Endozoicomonas sp. GU-1: one gene and its partner. The protein of the gene in region 2 interacts with the protein of the main gene of each other region in a pairwise test. Links are inferred from orthologs where the notes say so. Each region holds a gene or a part of one and is shown on either strand. Other genes may lie near its edges.

Region 1 (12,579 bases), 1.6 Mb from region 2 along the record:
CTTTGGCGCGAGGGTCAAAGTTCTTGTAAACACGGTGGCCAAAGCCCATCAGGCGGAATGGGTCGTCTTTGTCTTTTGCCTTGGCAATGTACTCATCAATGTTGGCTTCATCCCCAATCTCGTTCAGCATCACCAGCACTGCTTCATTGGCACCGCCGTGAGCAGGCCCCCAGAGGGCAGCGATACCGGCAGCAATACAGGCAAATGGGTTGGCTCCCGAAGAGCCTGCAAGACGAACGGTGGAGGTGGAGGCATTCTGTTCATGGTCCGCATGGAGCAGGAAAATGCGATCCATTGCCTTGGCCAGAACAGGCTTGACTTCATACTCTTCACAGGGTGTGGCAAACATCATATGGAGGAAGTTGCCACCGTAGCTCAGGTCATTGCGTGGGTAAACAAACGGCTGGCCAATGGAGTATTTGTAGGCCATGGCAGCAAGCGTAGGCATTTTGGAGATCAGGCGATAGGCACAGATTTCGCGATGCACTTCATTGGTGATGTCCAGTGAGTCGTGATAGAACGCCGACAGGGCTCCGACAACACCACACATAACCGCCATTGGGTGAGCATCACGACGGAATCCGGAAAACAGATCGCTCATCTGTTCATGGAGCATGGTGTGACGCATGATGGTGTTTTCGAACTTTTCCTTTTCCTGGCGGTTTGGGAGGTCTCCATAAAGCAGCAGGTAACAGGTTTCCAGATAATCAGACTGCTCAGCCAGCTGTTCTATTGGATAGCCACGATGCAGGAGGATACCTTTGTCGCCATCGATGTAAGTAATTTTCGACTCACAGGATGCAGTGGAAACAAAGCCCGGATCGTAGGTGAACAGACCGTTGGAAGTCAGCCCCCTGACATCAACAACATCCGGCCCGAGAGAGCCTGAATAAATGGGTAACTCCAGTGTCTGGTCCGTGCCGTCAATGGAGAGTAGAGCTTTCTTGTCAGCCATTTATGGCCTCCTGTCATGCCGTTTGGTCTCGTTATAGTTACTTTAGATGGATACTTTTTACAAAATGAAGCCGGAAAAAATCACAAATAAAGCCGGGAGTCTGTTTAAAAAATATTCAGATTAGTTGTAAGTAGCTCCCTTTTACGGTTTGACCACTATAGAGACATAAATTTTTTTGTCAAACGAACTGATTATGAATGTAATCCGTAACAAATCTATGAAAAACGGCTTGGTCTTTTAGGGGTAATTGCCTAACGGGGTGAGCAATTGTAATTACCTGTTAGAGTGTATATACTCCGATCCCGAAGCCGTAAGGGTTGGTTCTTCGGTCCACCGGCTTTAAATTGAGGGGAAATCGTATATTTCGCATTTAGCGTTTCTCCACTTGCTTGTCGTAGGGTCCAGAGAACCTGGATGTTCTTGCTGATTCTGCTGTGTACGCCACCGAGCGTTGGGGCAAAAGAGTGAATAGCAAAAGACCTGTCAATCTCGATATAACAACAATCAAATTACCCCTGCCTGCATACACTTCGATATTGCACCGCATATCGGGTGTCATCCTGTTTATTGGTTTGGGTTTTCTTCTGTATGGACTGGAATTGTCGCTTGCTTCCGAGGAGTCATTTGACGCCCTCAAGGCCTTGCTGTCAGCTCCCCTGGCAAAATTCATAATCTGGGGTATTTTGTCTGCCCTGATTTATCATTTGATTGCCGGAGTGAAACATCTGTTGATGGATATGGATGTGGGTGATGGCAAGGAGTCTGGAAGTCTCGGATCTATTGTGACTCTGGTTCTTTCAACAGTGCTGATTATCCTTGCGGGGGTTTGGATATGGTAACCAATATCACCAATTTGTCCCGCAGTGGGCTTTATGACTGGATGCTGCAAAGGCTGACGGCAGTGGTTCTTGGTGTCTATTCAGTGTTTCTACTGGGCTACCTGGTTATCAATCCGGATCTGCAGTATGACCAGTGGGGTGAGCTCTTTGATGAAACCTGGATGCGGATTTTTACTCTGCTGGCGTTGATCTCTATTCTGGCTCATGCATGGATCGGTATGTGGACGATCACCACTGACTATTTTAATGATCGCGCTTTTGGCAGTAAGTCCGTCCTTATCCGTTTTCCTTTGCAGGTTGTGTGCTTTATTGCCCTGTTCAGTTATGTGATCTGGGGCGTGCAAATTCTTTGGGGGCTTTAACCGATGTCAGCACTTCGTACCCTGACCTATGATGCCATCGTTATAGGTGGTGGGGGAGCAGGCATGCGTGCCGCGCTCCAGCTTACCCAGGCCGGAATTAAAACGGCCTGCGTCAGTAAAGTATTTCCTACCCGTTCTCACACGGTATCTGCCCAGGGTGGTATCACCTGTGCTATTGCCAGTGCCGATCCTAAAGATGACTGGCGCTGGCATATGTTCGATACTGTGAAAGGCTCTGACTATATTGGTGACCAGGACGCTATTGAGTATATGTGTTCGGTGGGTCCACAGGCGGTTTTCGAGCTGGAGCATATGGGCTTGCCATTCTCCCGGACTGAAGAGGGACGAATTTACCAGCGTCCGTTCGGAGGTCAGTCAAAAGATTTTGGTAAGGGTGGTCAGGCCGCCAGAACCTGTGCAGCGGCAGACCGTACTGGTCACGCACTGCTGCACACCTTGTATCAGGCTAATCTGAAGGGCGGCACAACCTTCCTTAATGAGTGGTATGCCGTTGATCTGGTGAAGAATCAGAAAGGTCAGGTTGCCGGTGTTATCGCCATTGATATTGAAAGTGGCGAAACCGTTTATATCAAAGCAAAGGCCACAGTCATGGCCACCGGTGGTGCAGGTCGTATTTACGCTTCCACTACCAATGCCCTGATCAATACCGGTGATGGTATCGGTATGGCTTTGCGTGCCGGATATCCGATGCAGGATATGGAGATGTGGCAGTTCCATCCTACAGGTATTCATGGTGCAGGTGTCCTGGTAACAGAGGGTTGTCGGGGCGAAGGTGGTTACCTGATTAACAGTGAAGGCGAACGCTTTATGGAGCGTTATGCGCCAAACGCCAAAGACCTTGCTGGCCGGGATGTCGTTGCCCGTTCTATGGTTATCGAGATTCTTGAAGGGCGTGGTTGTGGTCCCAATAAGGATCACGTTCTGCTGAAGCTGGATCATCTCGGTGAAGAGACTCTGAACCTGCGTCTGCCCGGTATCTGTGAACTGTCTAAAACCTTTGCACATGCCGATCCTGTAAAAGTGCCGGTACCTGTGGTGCCCACCTGCCATTATATGATGGGTGGAATTCCCACCAATGTTGGCGGTCAGGCTCTGCGTCAGGATGGGGCCGGTAATGATGAAGTGATTGAAGGCCTTTATGCCTGTGGTGAGGCGGCCTGTGTTTCTGTTCATGGTGCCAACCGTCTGGGTGGTAACTCTCTGCTGGATCTGGTGGTCTTTGGTCGCGCTGCTGGCCTGCAGATTGAGAAAAACCTGAAAGATGGCTTTGACTCTGTGGACGCCTCAGAACAGTGATGTGGAAGCAGCCTTGTCACGACTCGATCGTCTGAACAAATCAAGCAGTGGTGAAAGCGTTGCCAAAGTGCGTGCTGACTTGCAGAACACCATGCAGCTCTATTTTGGTGTGTTCCGTGAAGGTGAGAGCATGCAGAAAGGTCTCAAGCTGCTGGATGAGCTGGGTGAGCGCCTGGCCAATCTTCATCTGGAGGACAAGAGCCAGGCATTCAACACCGCCAGGGTTGAAGCACTTGAGTTGGAAAACCTGTATCAGGTGGCTTATGCAACAGCTGTTTCCGCCGAGGTCAGAACAGAGTCCCGTGGTGCTCATGCCCGTAATGATTACCAGGAGCGGGATGATGAAAACTGGCTGGCGCACTCGCTTTACTCACCGATTGATCAATCAGTAAGTAAGCGTGCTGTTAACTTTGCTCCGGCAACCATGGAGGCATTTCCTCCCAAGGCAAGAAGCTACTGAGGGAGAGAGGCTTATGAAGGTAAGTATCTATCGCTATAACCCGGAAGCCGACAAAAAGCCCTACATGATGGACTTTGATGTCGATATCCCGGAAGGCCGGGACCTGATGGTTCTGGACGTTCTGAATCTGATTAAAGAGCAGGATCCAACGCTGGTTTACCGACGTTCCTGTCGAGAGGGTGTTTGTGGCTCCGATGGCTTGAGTATTGGCGGTACCAATGGTCTGGCTTGCATTACCCCTTTGTCAGAAGCTGTCAGGGGAAATAAGCTGGTCATTCGTCCACTGCCCGGGTTGCCAGTAATCAGAGACCTGGTGGTTGATATGAGTCTGTTCTACAAACAGTACGAAAAGATCAAGCCATACCTGATTAACGATACGCCAGCGCCAGCCATTGAACGGCTTCAGTCCCCGGAAGACAGGGAGAAGCTGGATGGGCTTTATGAGTGTATTCTTTGCGCCTGCTGCTCAACAGCCTGCCCTTCCTTCTGGTGGAACCCTGATAAATTTGTTGGTCCTTCCGGCCTGTTGCAAGCTTATCGTTTCCTTGCCGATAGCAGGGATACAGCGACAGAGGAGCGTCTGGCAGATCTTGATGACCCATTCAGTGTTTTCCGTTGCCGGGGGATCATGAACTGCGTCAATGTCTGCCCCAAAGGCTTGAACCCGACACGGGCTATTGGTCATATCAGACAGATGTTGTTTAAGAGTGCAACATAGTATAGTTGTTGGTCATTCCAGCCTGTCTTTGCTGGTTGGTGGTAAAAAGGTACCCCTGTAAACCGGGGTACTCAAGAACCATAAAGCTGAAAAGTCAGCTATGCTCTGTCAGGAGAGTGCAGGCGACCTCTGACAATACAAAGCCTGTAATTGAATATATTTTTAAACTAAATAAATTGTGCTGCTGCCATCCGGAATTATGGGGCCGCAATAGCTTGAACCAGCAGGGGCGGTCGGAAAACATCCGACCCTATCTGAGGGGGATCGTTCACTGACTGCCTATCGACATCATCAGTGACCTCTGTTTTCAGCCAGTCAGGCTTGTCAAAGCAGATTTCCCGGGATAAGCCCCAGACTCACGGGGTAATGATCATGCAAGAAGGTGTAATGCAGCGGATGTGGAGTTCTTCCCACATTGCAGGGGGAAATGCTGCATACGTCGAGGATATGTACGAACGCTATCTGCGCGATCCCAACAGCGTAGAAGTACAGTGGCGTGACTATTTTGAAAAGTTGCCCCCGGTAAGTGGTGGTGGAGCGGATGTTCCACATTCTACCATCCAGGAAAATTTCATCCTTATGGCGCGTCAGCGTCAGACTACCCGCCCGATTCAGACTTCATCGGTTTCCAGTGATCATGAACGCAAGCAGGTTCAGGTTTTGCGTTTGATCAGTGCTTTTCGGATTCGCGGTCATCAGCAGGCTGTTATCGATCCTCTTGGTGTGATGAAGCGGGAAGAGTTTCCTGATCTATCCCTGGCATACCACGGTCTCAGTGAAGCGGACCTGGATACCGAGTTTCATACTTCAACGCTGTTTATTGGCAAGGAACACGCTTCTCTGCGGGAGATATACGATGCCTTAAAAGCCACCTATTGCCAGTCAATTGGTGTTGAATATATGCACATTCCCCAGACAGAAGAACGCCGCTGGTTTCAGAGTCGTATGGAAAGTGTTCGCAGCCGCCCGGAGGTAGGAGTAGAAGCCAAGCTGCACTTGCTGGAACGATTGACTGCAGCGGAAGGTCTGGAAAAATACCTGGGGACCAAGTTTCCCGGAACCAAACGGTTTGGCCTGGAAGGTGGTGAGTCTCTGATCCCCATGCTGGATGAGATTATTCAGCGCTCCGGCTCCTATGGTTCGAAGGAGCTGGTGATCGGCATGGCTCACCGTGGCCGCTTGAACGTACTGGTCAATATTCTGGGTAAGAAACCCGGAGATCTGTTTGACGAATTTGAAGGCAAGAAGCTGGTTGAACGTGGCTCCGGTGATGTGAAATACCATCAGGGCTTTTCTTCCAATGTGATGACGCCGGGTGGTGAGGTACATCTTGCCCTGATGTTTAACCCATCGCATCTGGAAATTGTTACCCCGGTGGTTGAGGGTTCAGTCAGAGCCCGTCAGGATCGCCGAAAAGATTCAGTGGGCAACAAAGTAGTCCCAATTGCCATTCACGGTGATGCCGCTTTTGCGGGGCAGGGGGTTGTGATGGAAACCCTGCAGATGTCCCAGACCCGTGCCTATAAAACCGGTGGCACCATCCATATCATCATTAACAATCAGGTCGGCTTTACCACCAGTTTCCGCGAAGATGCCCGTTCGACAGAATACTGTACCGATGTTGCCAAGATTGTCGGGGCACCGATCCTTCATGTTAACGGTGATGACCCTGAGGCGGTTCAGTTTGCCACCAAACTGGCCCTTGATTACCGCATGGAGTTCCATAAAGACATTGTTGTAGACCTGGTCTGTTACCGTCGTCGCGGGCACAATGAGGCGGATGAGCCTTCCGCCACTCAGCCGATGATGTACAGCAAGATTAAATCCCACACGACCACCAGGGATCTTTATGCCAAGGTTCTGCTGGGCGAAGGTGTGATCAGTGAGGCGGCTGATAAAGAGCTGGTAGAGAGTTTCCGTAATGCCCTGGACAACGGTGAGCATGTGGTCAAGGCCCTGGTGAAAGAGCCTAATAAAGAGCTCTTTGTGGACTGGGCTCCCTATCTTGGTCACGAATGGACCGCCCGCCATGATACCCGTGTCGCTGTGGGAACACTGCAATCATTAGGCCAGAAGCTGTGTGAAATTCCCGAAGGTTTTGTGCTGCAGCGGCAGGTCAGCAAGATCGTTGAGGATCGTCGCAAAATGGCGGCAGGAGCCCTGCCGATTAACTGGGGGTGTGCTGAACTGCTGGCCTATGCGTCACTGCTGATGGAAGGCAGTGAGGTTCGAATTACCGGGCAGGATGTCGGTCGGGGAACTTTTTCTCACCGCCATGCGGTATTCCATAACCAGAAAGATGGCTCGACTCTGGTGAACCTGACCAAACTTTCCCCGGAGCAGCCACGGTTCCAGATCTGGGACTCATTCCTGTCCGAAGAAGCAGTTCTGGCTTTTGAGTACGGCTACGCAGCAACAACGCCCAATGCACTGGTTATCTGGGAAGCTCAGTTTGGTGATTTTGCCAACGGTGCCCAGGTGGTTATTGACCAGTTTATTTCCAGTGGCGAGCACAAGTGGGGGCGCCTGTCAGGCCTCACCATGCTGCTGCCCCATGGTTATGAAGGTCAAGGACCGGAGCACTCATCGGCAAGGCTTGAGCGTTTCTTGCAGCTGTGTGCCGAACACAATATTCAGGTTTGCGTTCCGACAACGCCAGCCCAGGTGTTCCACATGTTGAGACGGCAGATGCTGCGTCCGCTGCGTAAACCGTTGGTGGCATTTACCCCCAAGAGTCTGCTCCGTCACAAACAGGCCACCTCCTCACTGGAAGAGCTGGCAGAGGGCAGTTTCCGGACGATTATCCCTGAGGTTGACGGTCATGAGCCATCAGCGATCACCCGGATGATTATGTGCTCAGGAAAGGTCTACTATGACCTGCTGGAAAAGAAGAGAACGGAAGGGCTGACTGATACGGTGATTATCCGCATTGAACAGCTTTACCCATTCCCTCAGGACGATCTGGATGAACTCATTGTCAGTTATCCAAACCTGAAAGATGTGGTCTGGTGTCAGGAAGAGCCAATGAACCAGGGGGCGTGGTACTGTAGTCAGCATCACATGCGTCGCTCAGTTGTCGTTCATCCGAATAAAACAATGAGTCTCAAGTACGCAGGGCGCGAAGCATCAGCCGCTCCGGCATGTGGCTATATGTCAATACATGCCCAGGAACAGCAGCAATTGGTAAATGATGCTTTCAGCATTTGAATAATGATAATTTACTGCTCATGCTGAGCAGTAATATTGGTTAAACGGCCAGCAGGTACTATTTATCGATCTGGCCAGAGCGTTTAACACAGTTTCTGTGAATAACGCTCAAAGGGGCAAAGACGCAAAGGATCAATAATGGCCACAGAAATTAAAGCACCTACCTTTCCTGAATCCGTTGCTGATGGCACCGTTGCAACCTGGCACAAGCAGCCCGGTGAACAATGCCATCGGGATGAACTGTTGGTTGATATCGAAACCGATAAAGTGGTTCTTGAAGTTGTGGCACCGGCAGATGGTGTTTTGAGTGAAATTATCAAGCCTGAAGGTGAAGTTGTTCTCAGCAGTGAAGTGGTTGGAATTTTCCAGGAGGGGGCTTCTGCTGGCACCGCCCCGGCTGAAGCTTCAGCCACTCCGGCATCTGCACCGGAAGCCATTAAGGAAGAGCCCATTCTTAATCCTGCAGCACGCAGGATGGCTGATGAGAAAGGCCTTGATCCTGCAGTCATTCCCGGTACTGGTAAAGGTGGTCGTGTAACCAAGGAAGATGTGGTTCGTCATGTTGAAGGTGGTGCTCAGGGGGCACCAGCCCCGGCGGTTGCTGCCACTCCGGCAGTGTCCACGGCTGCTGCACCAGCACCTCAGGTCGAGGCAACCGCACCGGTGTTTGCCGGTGAGCGTGTAGAGAAACGGGTACCCATGACCCGCCTGCGAGCCAAGGTTGCCGAGCGTCTGGTTCAGGCCCAGCAGAATGCGGCCATGTTGACTACTTTCAACGAGATCAACATGAAACCGGTTATGGAGCTTCGTGCCCAGTACAAAGATGCCTTTGAGAAGCGTCATGGCGTACGACTTGGTTTTATGTCTTTCTTTGTCAAGGCCTGTGTTGAAGCGCTCCGCCGTCATCCAGTGGTCAACGCCTCTATTGATGGCAATGATATTGTCTACCATGGCTACCAGGATATTGGTGTTGCCGTTTCCAGTGATCGCGGGCTGGTAGTACCAGTGCTTCGTAACACCGAAGATATGAGCCTTGCTGATATTGAGGCAAAGATTCGTGAGTTCGGTAAAAAGGCAATGGATGGCAAGCTCGGCATCGATGAAATGACCGGTGGAACGTTCACCATTTCCAATGGCGGTGTATTCGGTTCACTGTTGTCAACGCCCATCCTGAATCCACCACAGTCGGCCATCCTGGGAATGCATAAAATTCAGGAACGTCCCATGGCGGTTAACGGCAAGGTTGAAATTTTACCCATGATGTACCTTGCCCTGTCCTACGACCACCGACTGCTGGATGGCAAGGACGCAGTCACCTTTCTCGTGACCATCAAGGAACTGCTGGAAGATCCGGCCAGAATGCTTCTGGACGTTTGATTCCGGATTGTACCGGGCAGCCTTATTTTTTCTATTAAGCGGTGCTGCCCATTATTGACTTGACCCGTATACCTTGTTTTATAAACCGTTTTGGAAATAACTTATGGCAAATCAGTTCGACGTGGTAGTTATTGGCGCAGGCCCTGCCGGTTACGTCTGTGCTATTCGTGCAGCCCAGCTGGGGCTGAAAACTGCCTGTATCGAGAAGTGGTCCGATGACAAGGGCAAGGCCAAACTGGGCGGCACCTGCCTGAATGTTGGCTGTATCCCTTCCAAGGCCCTTCTGGATAGCTCCCACAAATACATTGAAGCCAAGGAAGATTTTGCCAGGCATGGCATTAAGCACAGCGGTGTAGACATCGATGTCCCAGCCATGCTTGCCCGTAAGGACAATATTGTGAACCAGCTGACTACCGGTGTTACCGGTCTGTTCAAGGCAAATGGTGTGAGCTTGCTGGAAGGTGCCGGTAAAGTGCTGTCTGGCAAGCAGGTTGAATTAACCAGGGCTGACGGTTCTGTCGAAGTGGTTGATGCTGCCAACGTGGTGATTGCCACCGGCTCCCGTCCCATTGAAATTCCCCCCACACCGCTGACTGAAGGCCTTATTGTTGACTCTACCGGTGCTCTTGAGTTTCAGGAAGTCCCGAAGCGTCTCGGGGTTATTGGTGCCGGTGTTATTGGTCTGGAACTGGGGTCTGTCTGGGGAAGGCTCGGTGCTGAAGTGGTTGTCCTTGAAGCCCAGGATAAATTCCTGGCCCTGGCTGACCAGCAAATCGCCAAAGAAACCCAGAAGATTTTCAAAAAGCAGGGACTGGACATTCGCCTGGGTGCACGGGTGACCGGTTCTGAAGTCAAGGGTAGCGAAGTTGAAGTTACCTATCAGGATGCCAATGGTGATGAACAGAAGCTGACCTTTGATAAACTGATTGTTGCTGTCGGTCGTCGCCCCTATACAGAAAACCTGCTGGCTACTGACTCCGGTGTCAATCTGGATGAACGCGGTTTTATTTTCGTTGATGATAACTGTGCCACTGACGTTCCCGGCGTTTATGCGGTTGGAGACGTGGTCCGGGGCCCGATGCTCGCTCATAAGGGCAGTGAAGAAGGCATTATGGTGGCAGAAATCATTGCTGGTCAGAAAGCACAGATGAACTATGACCTGATTCCTTCGGTGATTTATACTCACCCTGAAGTGGCATGGGTTGGTAAAACCGAAGAAGAAGTTAAGGCCAGTGGTGACGAGTACAAAGTGGGTACCTTCCCGTTTGCCGCCAGTGGTCGTGCGCTGGCTGCCAATGATACCCATGGCATGGTCAAGGTGATTGCCGACAAGGTAACGGACCGTATTCTTGGCGTTCATGTTGTGGGCCCAAGTGCAGCCGAGTTGGTGCAACAGGGGGTTATTGCCATGGAGTTCGCTGCCAGCAGTGAAGATCTTGCGCTGACCATTTTCTCACACCCAACCCTGAGTGAAGCGCTGCACGAAGCAGTTCTGGCGGTTGATGGCCACGCTATCCATATTGCCAATCGCAAACGTCGTTAAACGTATCTTAAGGGGAGCGGTCAGGGTCGACTTGCTCCTTTCTTCATAGACAATATCCAGGGATATGGTTTGACGAGAAACTTAAAAACAACGCTCAAATAAGAAAGAGGGCCGCGTCAGAATGAATCTTCATGAATATCAGGGCAAACAACTCTTTGCCAAATATGGACTGCCCGTCTCTCAGGGCGTCGCCGCAGATACGCCAGAGCAGGCCGCTGCTGCTGCCGATGAAATCGGTGGTAATCAGTGGGTGGTTAAGGCTCAGGTGCACGCCGGTGGTCGTGGTAAGGCGGGTGGTGTGAAACTGGTCTCCAGCAAAGACGAAATCCGCGCGTTCGCCGAGCAGTGGTTAGGTAAAAACCTGGTCACTTATCAGACCGATGAAAATGGCCAGCCGGTCAGCAAGATACTGGTTGAAAGCTGCACTGATATTGATCAAGAGCTTTATCTTGGCGCTGTTGTTGATCGCGCAACCCGTCGCATCGTGTTTATGGCCTCCACTGAAGGTGGGGTTGAAATTGAGAAGGTGGCGGAAGAAACACCGGAAAAAATCCTCAAGGCGACCATTGATCCCCTGACCGGTGCCCAACCTTATCAGGCCCGTGAGCTGGCTTTTAAACTGGGTCTGGAAGGAAAGCAGATCAAGCAGTTTACCCAGATTTTCCTTGGTCTGGCGAAACTCTTCCAGGAGTGTGACCTTGCCCTGCTGGAGATCAACCCGCTGGTAATCACCAAAGAAGGTGACTTGCACTGCCTGGATGCGAAAATCAACATTGATAGCAACGCCCTGTACCGTCAGCCACAGTTGAAAGCCATGCATGACCCTTCCCAGGAAGATGCCCGTGAAGCCCATGCCGCTGAGTGGGAGCTTAACTACGTCGCACTGGATGGCAACATTGGCTGCATGGTGAATGGTGCAGGCCTTGCCATGGGCACCATGGATATTGTCAAGCTGCATGGCGGTGCGCCTGCCAACTTCCTGGATGTTGGTGGTGGTGCAACCAAAGAGCGTGTCACCGAAGCCTTCAAGATCATTCTTTCCGATGACAGTGTGAAAGCCGTTCTGGTCAATATCTTTGGTGGTATTGTCCGCTGTGACCTGATTGCTGAAGGTATTATCGGTGCGGTTAAAGAAGTCGGCGTTGAAGTTCCTGTCGTGGTTCGCCTGGAAGGCAACAATGCTGATCTGGGTGCACAGACCCTTGCCAACAGTGGACTTGATATCATCGCGGCCAACAGTTTGACCGAGGCTGCCCAACAGGTAGTTAAGGCAGCGGGGAACCAGTAATGAGCATTTTAATTAATAAAGACACCAAAGTTATCTGCCAGGGGTTCACCGGTGCCCAGGGGACTTTTCACTCCGAACAGGCCATTGCTTACGGCACTTGCATGGTGGGTGGCGTAACACCGGGCAAAGGTGGTCAGACTCATCTGGACCTGCCCGTCTTCAATACGGTGGCTGAAGCGGTTGATCAGACCGGTGCAGAAGCGTCGGTTATCTATGTTCCTGCGCCTTTCTGTAAGGACTCCATTCTTGAAGCTGCTTATGCTGGCATCAAGTTGATTGTCTGCATCACTGAAGGTATTCCTACGCTGGACATGCTGGAATGCAAGGTCAAGTGTGATGAGTTGGGTGTTCGTCTTATCGGTCCCAACTGTCCGGGTGTTATCACGCCGGGTGAGTGCAAGATCGGTATTATGCCGGGCCATATTCATCTGCCGGGCAAGGTGGGTATTGTTTCCCGTTCCGGTACGCTGACCTATGAAGCGGTCAAACAGACCACCGATTATGGCTTTGGCC
Region 2 (12,103 bases):
GCGGATGGTTTTTTTCAAGTGGGTTGTGTGCAAGTGCCGCTACCTCCTCCCAACAGCCATCATTATTCAGCGTGCTCACTTTGACATCGCCATCGTCACAGAGGCTCAGAAGCGTATCTTATGACGGGTTTAGCTGACCAAAAATCTTTTGGGAACCCTCGATCTTCCCGTTCTTCGACCAGTTGCCATCCGGATCTTGTCGCCAGGTTCTCAGACTGTAATCTCTTAAGCTGTCGCAACCAGTGATTAACAGATTCTTACCCGTTGGGCTGATACTGACCTCCTGAATATAACAACCAAAGCTGGCCTTCAGTTTGAATTCAAGGCGATTTGTCCGGCATTGAAAAATGTCACTCTTCCGGGGGGTAACAGAGCCAGGCTCAATACGACTATCGCCCGGTATCATCCCGGTATGGGGCTGTTCATGGGGTTGCGATGCATCGGCCACACTGGCGTCTGGCGAAACATAACTGGTGGAAAAAATCAGCCTGACAATGTTCGGTTTACGATCACCAATATCTGTATCTGTGATGGCTACCCATCCGGGTGGTAAATCCAGTTTCAACCGTTTGAGCGATTGAGTCTGTTTGGATGCAGGGACTTCGGAAATACTTTTGTTAAATTTAGCCACTAACCTGGATACTGGCTCCAGACCGTTAATTAACGCCTGTTGGTCTTCTGCCAAATTCCTTGTGGTGGCGTTACCAGGCGAACCGCTGAAGTGACTCTGTGCTGATGGTTCCATAATAACTCCGGTATATTGCCGCAAAGTGAATTTACAGGACCATTGATCAGTAGCATCCAATGGATATTTGACTCGGGAATATGACTCGTCATGCTGCTGCCTGTCTGAGTCATCAGTATTTGAGCTGTAGATCAGTAAACAGGGAAAAAGTTCCTGCCATAGCCATTTTCCGGTACTGTGAATGTTTGTTTGCATACAAATGGTTCAGTTTCGTTATAATTCCGGGTTTTCTCTGGTCATTAGCGTGTCTTTATGGCTTGAATTTTTCAGGTAAAGATAGACATTGATTACCGGCTGGATGCTGAAATGGTGCTGTTTCTGAGCATTTTCTGGAAACTGTCCTATTGTTTTGATTCCCATGATGAGTGTGTTTTATGCAGAGTATCTCCCAGCGTATAGCTGAAGAGTTGGGTGCCAGACCTGAACAGGTCACCAGTGCTGTACAGCTGCTTGATGATGGCTCTACGGTGCCTTTCATTGCCCGTTATCGAAAAGAGGTCACCGGAGGTCTGGACGATACTCAGCTGAGAACGCTGGAAGAACGTCTTCGTTATCTGCGAGAGCTGGAAGAGCGCCGTGAAGCCATTCTGAAGAGCATTACCGAACAGGATAAGCTGACGCCTGAACTGGAAAAAGATATCCGCTCTGCAGAGACCAAAACCCGTCTTGAAGACCTTTACCTTCCCTACAAGCCCAAACGCCGTACCAAGGCTCAGATTGCCCGTGAGGCGGGTCTGGAGCCTCTGGCCGATCTGCTGTTCGATACCCCGGAAAAAGAGCCTGAGGTGGAAGCAGCGGCGTTTGTTGACGCAGATAAGGGCGTAGAGGATATCAAGGCGGCTCTGGAAGGTGCCCGTTATATCCTGATGGAACGTTTCAGCGAGGATGCCGAGCTGCTGGGGTCAGTTGCGTGAGCTGCTCTGGAATGAAGGTATCCTGAGCAGTCGTGGCGTTGAGGGTAAAGAAGAGGAAGGTGCCAAGTTCCGGGATTACTTTGAACACGATGAGCCACTGAAAACTGCTCCGTCCCATCGGGCGCTGGCCATCTTCCGTGGACGAAATGAAGGGGTATTGCAGGCTAACATCCGCCTCGCCAAAGAGCCGGAAGACCGACGTGAAACCCATCCCTGTGAAAAGCTGGTGGCTGACTTCTGGAAAGTTGAGCATAAAGGTCGGGCGGCGGATGACTGGTTGAAGGATGTGGTGCGCTGGACCTGGCGGGTTAAGCTGCTGTCTCAGTTGGAAACCGAGTTAATGACTCGCATCCGCGAAAACTCTGAAGATGAAGCCATCAAGGTTTTTGCCAAGAACTTGAAAGACTTGCTGCTGGCAGCGCCTGCTGGCCTCAGGCCAACCCTGGGTCTGGATCCCGGTTTGAGAACCGGTGTGAAGGTTGCCGTGGTGGATGGTACGGGTAAATTGGTCGAGCATACGACTATTTATCCCCATGCTCCCCAGAAGAAATGGAAGGAAGCTCTTGGCACTCTGGCCACCCTCTGTCTGACTCATCAGGTTGAGCTGGTCAGTATCGGTAATGGCACGGCATCCCGTGAAACGGACCGCCTGGCTGCTGAACTGATGCGCAGCTATCCAAAACTGGGCCTGACCAAAATTGTGGTCAGCGAAGCCGGTGCGTCCGTGTACTCTGCATCTGAACTGGCCGCCCGTGAATTCCCGGACCTGGATGTTTCTATCCGTGGTGCCGTATCCATCGCCCGTCGTTTACAGGACCCTCTGGCCGAACTGGTGAAGATTGAGCCGAAATCCATCGGGGTGGGCCAGTACCAGCACGATGTCAGCCAGATCAATCTGTCCCGCTCTCTGGAAGCGGTGGTTGAGGACTGTGTAAACGCAGTAGGTGTTGATCTTAATACCGCTTCCAGCGCCCTGCTGGCACGCGTATCGGGCCTTAATCGCACTCTGGCTGACAACATCGTTGCCTATCGCAATGAAAATGGTGCCTTCAGAAGTCGTAAGGATCTGCAAAAGGTGGCCCGTTTTGGTGCTAAAACCTTCGAGCAGGCCGCAGGCTTCCTGAGAGTAATGAATGGTGATAACCCTCTGGACAGTTCTGCCGTTCACCCCGAGGCGTATCCGGTGGTAGAGAAGATTGCCAACCAGTCAAGCCGGGATGTGCGAGCCCTGATCGGGGACTCGGCTTTCTTAAAGGGCCTGAATGCGGCGGACTTTACCGACGAAACCTTTGGTCTGCCCACCGTTACCGACATCATCAGTGAGCTGGATAAGCCCGGTCGTGACCCGCGTCCGGATTTCAAAGCCGCCGAATTCAAGGATGGCATTGAAGATATCCGCGATCTGAAGCTGAATATGGAACTGGAAGGCGTGGTCACCAACGTGACAAACTTTGGTGCGTTTGTGGATGTTGGCGTCCATCAGGATGGTCTGGTGCATATCTCCGCATTGTCTGAAAACTTCGTTAAAGATCCCCGCGAAGTGGTAAAAGCCGGCGATATCGTTAAGGTCAAAGTCATGGAAGTGGACGTTGCACGTAAGCGTATCGGGCTTTCCTTGCGGATGTCGGATAAGGCCGAAGAGCGTGCTGAAGCTCGCCAGCAACCACGGCAAGCCAGAACCGAAAAGCCTGCAGCTCGCAGCAAGCCACAGAAAGCCGGTCAGTCCGGAAATCGTGGTAAAAAGCAGGATTCAGGTGGTACTTTTGCCGACTTGTTTGCCAATGCGAAACAACTTCGCAAGTAAACAAACTCAGAGAAAAAGCCGGTTTTGACAGTGTCTGCAAAGACACTGTTAACGGCGATGTTTGCCTGCCAACGAAAAAAGCCAGACAAGCCTTTGTCTGGTTTTTTTTTAGGGGATTTAGACAATTCAGGCTGGTATTATATGGACGACAGGACGAGGCTGTCGCACAAGCACAGGCTCCTGGACCAAAACGTAATATGCCAGGAATGATTAACCTTCGTTGTTCCGGAAATGCCGTTGATCTGTCTTTTGCGACAACCTCAGGCGGTGGTCAGCTGCTAAGCTGATTACTATTTTATCAGGCTCATTCAGGTTGTCTTGCCCGGTTTGAAGCTGAGTACTTATGAGAGTTCGTTCATGGTGTCGTGGTCGCGGGTACCCGTGTTGCCAATAGGAATCATCTCTCTGAACGAATGTTATAGATAATTATTATTGGATCTGTACCTTGGCTACTGAGTATCAGGATCGTCTGGAGCTTTTCCAGTCCAGTGCTAACCATTCGGTTCTTCATGGCATCTGCCATGGTATTGAGCGTGAAAGTCTCAGGGTTACCTCAGATGCTCGTCTTTCCCGGAAAAATCATCCTGAGAAACTGGGGCGTGCATTAACCCACCCTTATATCACCACTGACTATTCTGAAGCACTGCTTGAGTTCATAACGCCGGTGCACAGCCGCATCAGCGATACGCTCTCCTTTCTTGAGCAGCTGCACCAGTATACCTGCCAGAGTATGGCAGCAGAGTTCCTTTGGGCCGGCAGTATGCCGCCGCTGCTGGAAGGGGATGGCAGTATTCCTATCGCGCAGTATGGGAGTTCCAATATCGGGGTAATGAAAAGTATTTATCGTGAAGGGCTCTGGCATCGCTATGGCAAGCCAATGCAAACCATTGCCGGTATTCACTATAACTTCTCTATGCCAGAAGAGTTCTGGGCCCTGTTACAGCAGTCCTCCGGACAAGAGGAGATCAGCGCTCAGGACTTCAGGTCAGCGGGTTATTTTTCCCTGATCCGGAATTTTCTGCGTTACTCGTGGCTGCTAATGTACCTGTTTGGGGCCTCTCCGGCTGTTAGCCGAAGTTTTTTTGCCGATGGCGGGGTTCAATCAGGCTGCAGGCGCTGGATAAAGACTCGCTTTTTCTTCCTTATGCGACGTCGTTACGTATGAGCGATATGGGGTACAGCAATCACGCCCAGTCTTCCCTGAATATTTGTTACAACACACTGGAAGAGTATGTGGACAGCCTTTCCAGCGCCATTCGCACACCATACCCTCCCTATGAAGCCATTGGTCTGAAGCAAGACGGCAAATACCTGCAACTGAATACCAACCTGTTGCAGATAGAGAATGAGTATTACAGCACCATTCGCCCAAAGCGGATTGCCCGTTCCGGTGAAAAACCAGTGACCGCCCTGCGCAACGAAGGCGTTGAATATGTTGAGGTTCGTTGCCTTGATATCAACCCCTTTGAACCAATGGGACTGAGTGAGCAGGATGCCCATTTTCTGGATGTTTTCCTGGTCTACTGTTCGTTGCAGAACAGCAATCCTATTCATGCCGATGAGTGTGATGAGGTCAGCAATAATTTCAAAACAGCGGTTACAGAAGGCCGCCGCCCGGGTGTCGAGTTAAGACAGCAAGGGCAGCCTGTTCTGCTCCAGAGCTGGGGGCTACAGCTGCTGGATGACATGTCTCCCATTGCTGAGATTCTTGACCAGGCAAACGAATCATCAACGTTTGTTGAGAGCCTGTGTGCGCAAAGAGAAAAACTGAAAGATGCCGCTTTAACCCCTTCTGCGCAGGTGCTTAATGCCCTTGAAGCTGGAGATTCCGGTTATCTTGAGTTGATGATGTCTTTATCGGAAAAGCACTCCAAACGCTTCTCTGAGCATGATCTGAGCGATGAACGAATAGCCTACTTTGAACAGCTAGCCCAGCGCTCTGTTGCTGATCAGCTGGCAACAGAAAACAATGATAGCCGTGACTTTGATACATTCCTGCAGGAATATCAGGCGGCAGAATAGTTCCTGAACCATTGCCTTTAGTCAGTCGCCGGTAGAAAGGACTCTCTGGCGAATGTCTGAGATGAGAGCGTGGCAGTGAGGGTGGTAGAAATTAATAGACAGTACCCGGCTCCATCTTTAAATCAGACTTTGGAAAGTTGCTTTTATCTGGATGAAATCAGGATGCGGCCAGCAGTATCTGAACTAGTATCAGAATCTGGTAATTAAAATAATTTTTTTTAATTAAATGGTTTTTTTTTAGTTGAAAAAGTTGTTGGACTACCATGAAAACTCCCTGAAACCATTGTATTCATAACGTTCCTGCAAAACTTGCAATTTAAATTGTGTTGTGTTTTGAAAAATAAACGCTTGCCGCAAAAAATTCACTGTCATAACCTAGCATCTGAGCTGCCTGACAAAGGCGCTTACGAGGTCCCCATTCACGCAGAAGAGATCTAATTGTTAAAGAGGAACTGTCTATCATGCTGGAGGGTTGCCAAACGGCTAAAGAACGTTGGGGAGGTGTATCAGAAATTATTGATCGCTGGCTCAACGAGCGTCAGGAGCTGATCGTCCTTTACTGCTCCATCAATGGAATGGATCAATTTGATGATGACAAGCGTCCGGTAGTCAGTAAATTAAAGGAACTGTGCCAGATTCTGGTGGATTATGCGTCAGCTGGTCACTTTGAGGTTTACGAGCAGTTGATTCAGGAAGCCCGGGAATTTAATGATGGGGGCGTTGAGCTGGCTCATACGGTGCTGCCAAAGCTTGAAGAGAATACCTCAAGATGTTTGAAATTTAATGACAGTTGTGAATCAATCAGCTCGCTGCAGAAACTCCAGGGCGCTGTATCGGAATTAGGTGAAACGCTGGCAGAACGTTTCAGTCTTGAAGATAAAATGATAGAAACTCTGCATGAATCCCACCGGGAAAGGCTCACGGGATCATGATGTTCAGATCAGATGAGGACAAACTGTATTTAGACCATACAGTCGTTTTGTCCTCATTTCATTGTTAACTGCTTTTGTTCACATCCCTGAGTTCTACCTTGAAAATAATTGCCTCATTAGGTCCGATGATTCCGGGAATACCGCTGGAGCCGTAGGCCAGAGTCGAGGGAATAAAAAGCTCCCAGGTAGAACCTTCAGGCATTTTCTGTATTCCTTCTGTCCAGCCCGCGATAACCCGGTTTAACTGGAAAGTGGCAGGTTGGTTTCGAGTGTATGAGCTTTCGAAAAGGGTTCCGTCTATCCGGCGGCCTTCATAGTGAACGGTGACCTGATCAGTAAGGGATGGCTTGATGCCAGTACCTTTTGTGAGTACCCGGTACTGCAAACCACTGTCCAGCACAACAATGCCTGGTTTTTTGCTGTTTTCTGTCATAAAAAGCTGGCTTTTTTCCAGGCTCTCTTGCGCTGCTGCCTGGTACTGAACCTGTTCAAGGTTGTTCTTTTGCACCTGCGCTAAATCTATAAAGTAGGTGACTTCATCCTGTGACAGCTGTAAAATCTGGTTGCCAAGATTATCCTCTACCCCCTGGATAACGGCGTTAACATTGATCCCATCAAATTGTTTCAGTTGCTCTGCCATAGACACTCCGAGGCTATAGCTTAATTTGTCACTGTCTGTTTCCAGAGCGGCAAATGAACACAGTGAGTAAGAGAACAGGGTAACGCTGGCAAGTGCTTTGAAGATCATATTTACACTCTTTCTGATAAATTTGTATCCTGCGTTTTGGCACAGTCTTTTCAGTACAGGTAACTCTGAGCCCTATCATTTAGTAAATTGGTTTTTTGGCAACCCCGGACGAGGGTTGTGTAATGAAAAAGTGCCTTATTTAAAGTGTTTTTCGAGATAATGAATATGAAAAATAAACGTCCTCTTCTATCTATCTGTTTTAGGAAAATGGAATTTAATTAGAAAAAAACAGAGAGAAAGCTAAAAAAAAATTTGCAGATGACGAATAAGCACTCTATGTTGGAATTAAAACTGGGTATAAATTATTCAGTTTTTATTACGATGTACTAACTACTAGTAGATTGGTTAAATTAAAACGAGGGACGACCCAATGCCTGCAACAAGGAAGACTGCAGCTAAAAAAAGCACTGTCAGGAAGGCTGCTGCTAAAAAAGCTCCTGCTAAAAAAACCACTGCCAGCAAGACCGTTAAAAAGGTCGACATGGTGAAAAAGTGGGAAAAAGAAATCGACGCACTGAAGAAAAAGCTGGAAAAAGCCAAAGAAGCCTTGAAAAAGGCCAAGGCCAGTGCCAAGAAAGCCACTGCTAAAAAAAGCACTGCTAAAAAAGCCACTGCCAAGAAAAAGGTAGCGGTAAAGAAGAAAACTACTGAGAAGAACGCCACCGTCAAAAAGGCGGCAGCCAAGAAAAAGACAGTAACCAAGAAAAAAGTGGCTGTTAAGAAGAAACCAGCGGCCAAGAAGAAAGTAGTAACAAAGAAGAAACCTGCCACTAAAAAGAAAGTAGCTGCCAAGAAAAAGCCAGCAGCCAAAAAGGCAGTTGTGGCTAAGAAGAAGCCTGTAGCTAAAAAGAAAGTGGCCGCTAAGAAAAAGCCAGCAGCCAAAAAAGTAGCTGCCAAGCGGAAGGCTCCAGCCAGAAAAGCAGCTGCAAAAAAGTCCCCCGCTAAGAAAAAGTAATATAGTTGGTAACTCGAAGCTCTAAAGGGGGAATTCTATTCCCCCTTATTATTTTTGTATATTCACTCTTTTCTCCTCTTTAGCCCGGATATTCGATTCCTCTGAGTTACCTGTCCGCATTGAAAGACAGTTGTCATTTAATCTTTCTCAAACCCGATACCTCAGTGAAAGCAGTTACCAGGAACCAACGCAAAACTGTGGCTGGGACAAAGACTCATGATGAAAGTACCTGGGCTGATAGGTTTTGGATCTTTGCCCTGATTTAAAATGAGTCTGATCGATAGCTGTTACGGTAATAGCATTCATACACGCTATTTTCTTGAAATAATTATCGGGAACTAAAATCTGCAAATACAGTCTGAACAGAATAAAACAAAAGGGTATTAACATGATTGATGGAATCAACCCTTTCACGATCCAGACAAGCAGCTCGGAAGCAGAAAAATGTTCTGTCTGCCTTATGGCCTTCGGCAGAGATGTGGCTACTCTCATCACTGGCGTGTGTAAACACACCTTTCACACTGATTGCCTTAAAAATTCTCTCATTGCACAAAAACAATTCGCAAATAGGACTACCTGTCCACTGTGCAGAACGGATTTATCGAGTTTGGCAAAAGCATTAGTCAATTCAGCTACCACGGGCCAAGGGGAGCATGGGCAGGGCAGGCCTGACTCAGTGCCCCGGCGGGATATCAACCAGAATGCTCTTGCTTATGCAGATCACGTAAGGGAGCAACAAAGGGAACGCGCAAGGGAGCGCTACCAAAATGACCCTGCTTATGCACAGTTCCAGAGGAGGCAACAAAGTACATACCAGGCGGCGCGCCGCCAAAGTGATCCTGTTTACGGCGAGCGTGAAAGGGCACGCAAAAGGGAGCTGCAAAGGGCACGTTATCGGAATGATGCCGCTTACGCAGAGCGCGAAAGGGAACGTCAAAGGGAGTATAGGCAGCGTCAAAGGGAGCGTTACCAGAATGACCCTGCTTACGCAGAGCGCCAAAGGGAACGTGAAAGGGAGTATAGGCGGCACCTAAGGGAGCGTCACCAGAATGACCCTGCTTATGTCGAGCACCAAAGGCAACGCCAAAGGGAGCGTGAAAGGGAGTATAGGCAGCGCCAACGGGAGCGCCAACAGAATGACCCTGCTTATGCCGAGCACCAAAGGCAACGCCGCAGGGAGCGTAATAGGGCTCGCATGGAGAGAAACCAGAGAGTCAATCAATTGCAATCGGTTGCAACGGTAAACCCTGTAGCAACAAGGATGCTGGGCATGAATCAAACGAACGAAAGCACTAATTAATCCTTTCCTTGGGAGTTACTATAGATAAATTGAACTGAGATTTGGCTTTTTGTTCAAAGAATTTTTTGCCTTCTCTGAGCTGGCGGTTTATACCGTCACCCAGTCCTTGCTGCTTCGATGATATTCTCTTGCAGGTAGCAGTATGTTTTTTCCGGCGTCACGATAGGCCTCTCCTTTATTATTGGTCTGATCGGTCGTCCATAATTAGACCATGTCAATGATCACATTGAATTCCATCAGCCTTTTAAGGTCTGGCAAGCTCCTTCTGGAGAATGCATCAACAATTATCCATTCCGGTCAGCACGTTGGCCTTGTGGGTGCTAATGGGTGTGGCAAATCAAGCCTGCTTGCGTTGCTTACCGGAGATTTGCAACCAGATAAAGGTGAACTCGCGTTTGATAAGGGCCGTGGACTGGCGCATATGGCTCAGGAAATTGATGTCCTGGACCGAAATGCCGTGGATTATGTATTGGATGGTGATATTGAGCTGCGCCGGATAGAGCAGGCGATTACTGAGGCAGAAGCCGCAGGAAAGCACGAAAAACTGGCCGATCTCCATGAGCAACTGCTAAGTGCCGATGGTTACACAGCCCGTTCCCGGGCAGAACAGTTGTTGCACGGATTGGGCTTTAATCACCAGGTACTGAAAAAAAATGTCCGCGACTTTTCCGGTGGATGGCGGATGCGTCTGAATCTGGCCAAGACCTTGATGTGCCCGTCAGACATTATGTTACTGGATGAACCCACCAACCATTTGGATCTTGATGCCATTGTCTGGCTGGAAAACTTTCTCAAGCGATACCCGGGAACGTTGCTGGTTATTTCCCATGACCGGGATTTCCTCGATGCCATTACGGATCACACACTCCATATAGAACATCAGACACTGTTCCAGTACCGTGGCAACTATTCAGCTTTTGAGCATCTGCGTGCACAGCGACTGCAACAGCAGCAGGCTGCCTTTGAGAAGCAGCAGAAACTGCGGGCTCATATGGAAAAATTTGTTGAACGTTTCAGGGCCAAGGCGACCAAGGCCAAGCAGGCTCAAAGTCGCCTGAAGGCGCTGGCAAGGCTGGAAGATATTTCAGCGGCCCATGTGGATTCACCGTTCTCTTTTGCCTTTCCGGAAGCCGATAAGATGTCTGCACCGTTACTGGTACTGGATACGGCTGAACTCGGTTATGGTGATAAGCCGTTATTAAAACTCAGCATCAATATTCAACCTGGCAGCCGTATCGGGCTACTTGGTGCGAATGGCGCTGGTAAGTCCACCCTGATCAGAACGCTTGCCAGGGAATTGCCACTGATTTCCGGCAAGGTCCATCTGGGAGAGCACTTAAGCATTGGCTACTTCGCCCAGCACCAGCTGGAGAGTCTGGATTTCAATGCCAGCCCTCTGCTTCATCTGCAAAGGCTTTCGCCGGAGGCCAAAGAGCAGACGTTGAGAAACTTTCTTGGCGGGTTTGGTTTTCATGGGGATAAGGCACTGGAGTCGATTCAGGGGTTTTCCGGTGGTGAGAAAGCGAGACTGGCCCTGGCGATCATTGGCTGGCAGAAGCCAAACCTGTTGCTGCTTGATGAGCCAACCAACCATCTTGATCTTGATATGCGTCTGGCCCTGACCATGGCCTTACAGTCATTTGAGGGGGCGGTGATTCTGGTTTCCCATGACCGAAACCTGATTCGCAGCACCACGGACGAGCTTTATCTGGTTCATGATGGCCGCATGGAAGAGTATTCAGGTGATCTGGATGACTACAGCCAATGGCTGGTTCACCTTCGCTCTAAGGAACGTAATGAATCGCGAAGCACCAGAAGCGAAGAGAATGGTGGGGAACTGGTTGGCTCTTCACAACAAAACGCACAACAGAAGAAAGACATACGACGGCAGGAGGCTGAAAGGCGAAAAGCACTAAGGCCGTTGAAGCAAAAAGCGGAGCAACTGGAAAGTCAGCTGGAAGACCTGCAAGCGTCTCTTGAGCAGGTTGAAGAACGGCTCTCTGACCCTTTGATCTACGAAGAAACCGGCAAAGAAAAATTGAAAGAGCTGCTAACCCGGCAAACAGCACTTAAACAGCAGGCCTTGGAAACAGAAGAAGCATGGATGGAAGCCCTGGAGGCCATCGAAAACGCCGAAACCAACGGATAAAATTGTGGGGCAGGAATGCCCCATAATTTTATGCGACAGCTTCCTGCTCGCTGGCTTCTTCCTCTGTTACGATATCCAGCTTACCCAAAAGAGCACTCACACGGTCACCCCATGCGCTGAGTTCCTGCTTAAGCTGGATATTTTCTTCTTCAAGGCGGGTATTAGCAGACCTGAGGTCTTCTACTTCCATTCTTGACAGTTCCAGTTTGTCAATCAGGTTCTGGAGTCTTGATTCAAGCTGGCCTAGGGATTCAATAGACATAACGACATTTGCACCGAGAGGTCTGTGAAAAGTATTTAATAGTTTGCACTATTGCGGAAAGTTACGATAGCACGTTTTTATCGGTTTTGATCACGGTTTTGATCACAAGAGTTCACCGCTATTAAGAATACTTCAGTAAAGCCTGACTATACTAGGTTTAATTCAAGATAATCGTTGAATTTACCGGTAGTTGAATTTATCGGTATCAGAACCATGCATTTTAAAGCAGAGCAATCTGTTGCCTTGTGGGCCCATTCCGAATGAAGTTTCAT

The links.
Region 1: the proteins of O3276_RS12430 (region 2) and O3276_RS06075 interact in binary tests that used the Escherichia coli proteins (3 or more experiments, as listed by UniProt). The link is inferred for Endozoicomonas sp. GU-1 from one-to-one orthologs.

The regions. Positions count from the first base shown.
Region 1 is NZ_CP114771.1:1,476,183-1,488,761, reverse strand. The notes cover bases 4,634-8,058. They hold O3276_RS06075 (2-oxoglutarate dehydrogenase E1 component), read left to right. Parts: upstream 4,634-5,023; coding sequence 5,024-7,858; downstream 7,859-8,058. Other genes in these bases: odhB (2-oxoglutarate dehydrogenase complex dihydrolipoyllysine-residue succinyltransferase), read left to right, coding at 7,997-8,058; O3276_RS06080 (succinate dehydrogenase iron-sulfur subunit), read left to right, coding at 4,634-4,651. Outside these bases: gltA (citrate synthase), read right to left, coding at 1-955; sdhC (succinate dehydrogenase, cytochrome b556 subunit), read left to right, coding at 1,390-1,794; sdhD (succinate dehydrogenase, hydrophobic membrane anchor protein), read left to right, coding at 1,788-2,156; more of O3276_RS06080, read left to right, coding at 3,947-4,633; more of odhB, read left to right, coding at 8,059-9,235; lpdA (dihydrolipoyl dehydrogenase), read left to right, coding at 9,339-10,778; sucC (ADP-forming succinate--CoA ligase subunit beta), read left to right, coding at 10,900-12,066; sucD (succinate--CoA ligase subunit alpha), read left to right, coding at 12,066-12,579. UniProt on the Escherichia coli protein: E1 component of the 2-oxoglutarate dehydrogenase (OGDH) complex which catalyzes the decarboxylation of 2-oxoglutarate, the first step in the conversion of 2-oxoglutarate to succinyl-CoA and CO(2).
Region 2 is NZ_CP114771.1:3,033,984-3,046,086, reverse strand. Bases 9,155-12,103 are described here. They hold O3276_RS12430 (ATP-binding cassette domain-containing protein), read left to right. Parts: upstream 9,155-9,637; coding sequence 9,638-11,569; downstream 11,570-12,103. Other genes in these bases: O3276_RS12425 (cell division protein ZapB), read right to left, coding at 11,598-11,831; O3276_RS12435 (hypothetical protein), read left to right, coding at 9,155-9,420. Outside these bases: O3276_RS12475 (WD40 repeat domain-containing protein), read right to left, coding at 1-79; O3276_RS12470 (hypothetical protein), read right to left, coding at 119-745; O3276_RS12460 (glutamate--cysteine ligase family protein), read left to right, coding at 3,909-4,628; O3276_RS12455 (hypothetical protein), read left to right, coding at 4,565-5,485; rsd (sigma D regulator), read left to right, coding at 5,947-6,417; O3276_RS12445 (BamJ family beta-barrel-assembly machinery protein), read right to left, coding at 6,482-7,165; O3276_RS12440 (hypothetical protein), read left to right, coding at 7,536-8,120; more of O3276_RS12435, read left to right, coding at 8,728-9,154. UniProt on the Escherichia coli protein: Genetic data indicate it may be involved in ribosome assembly or function.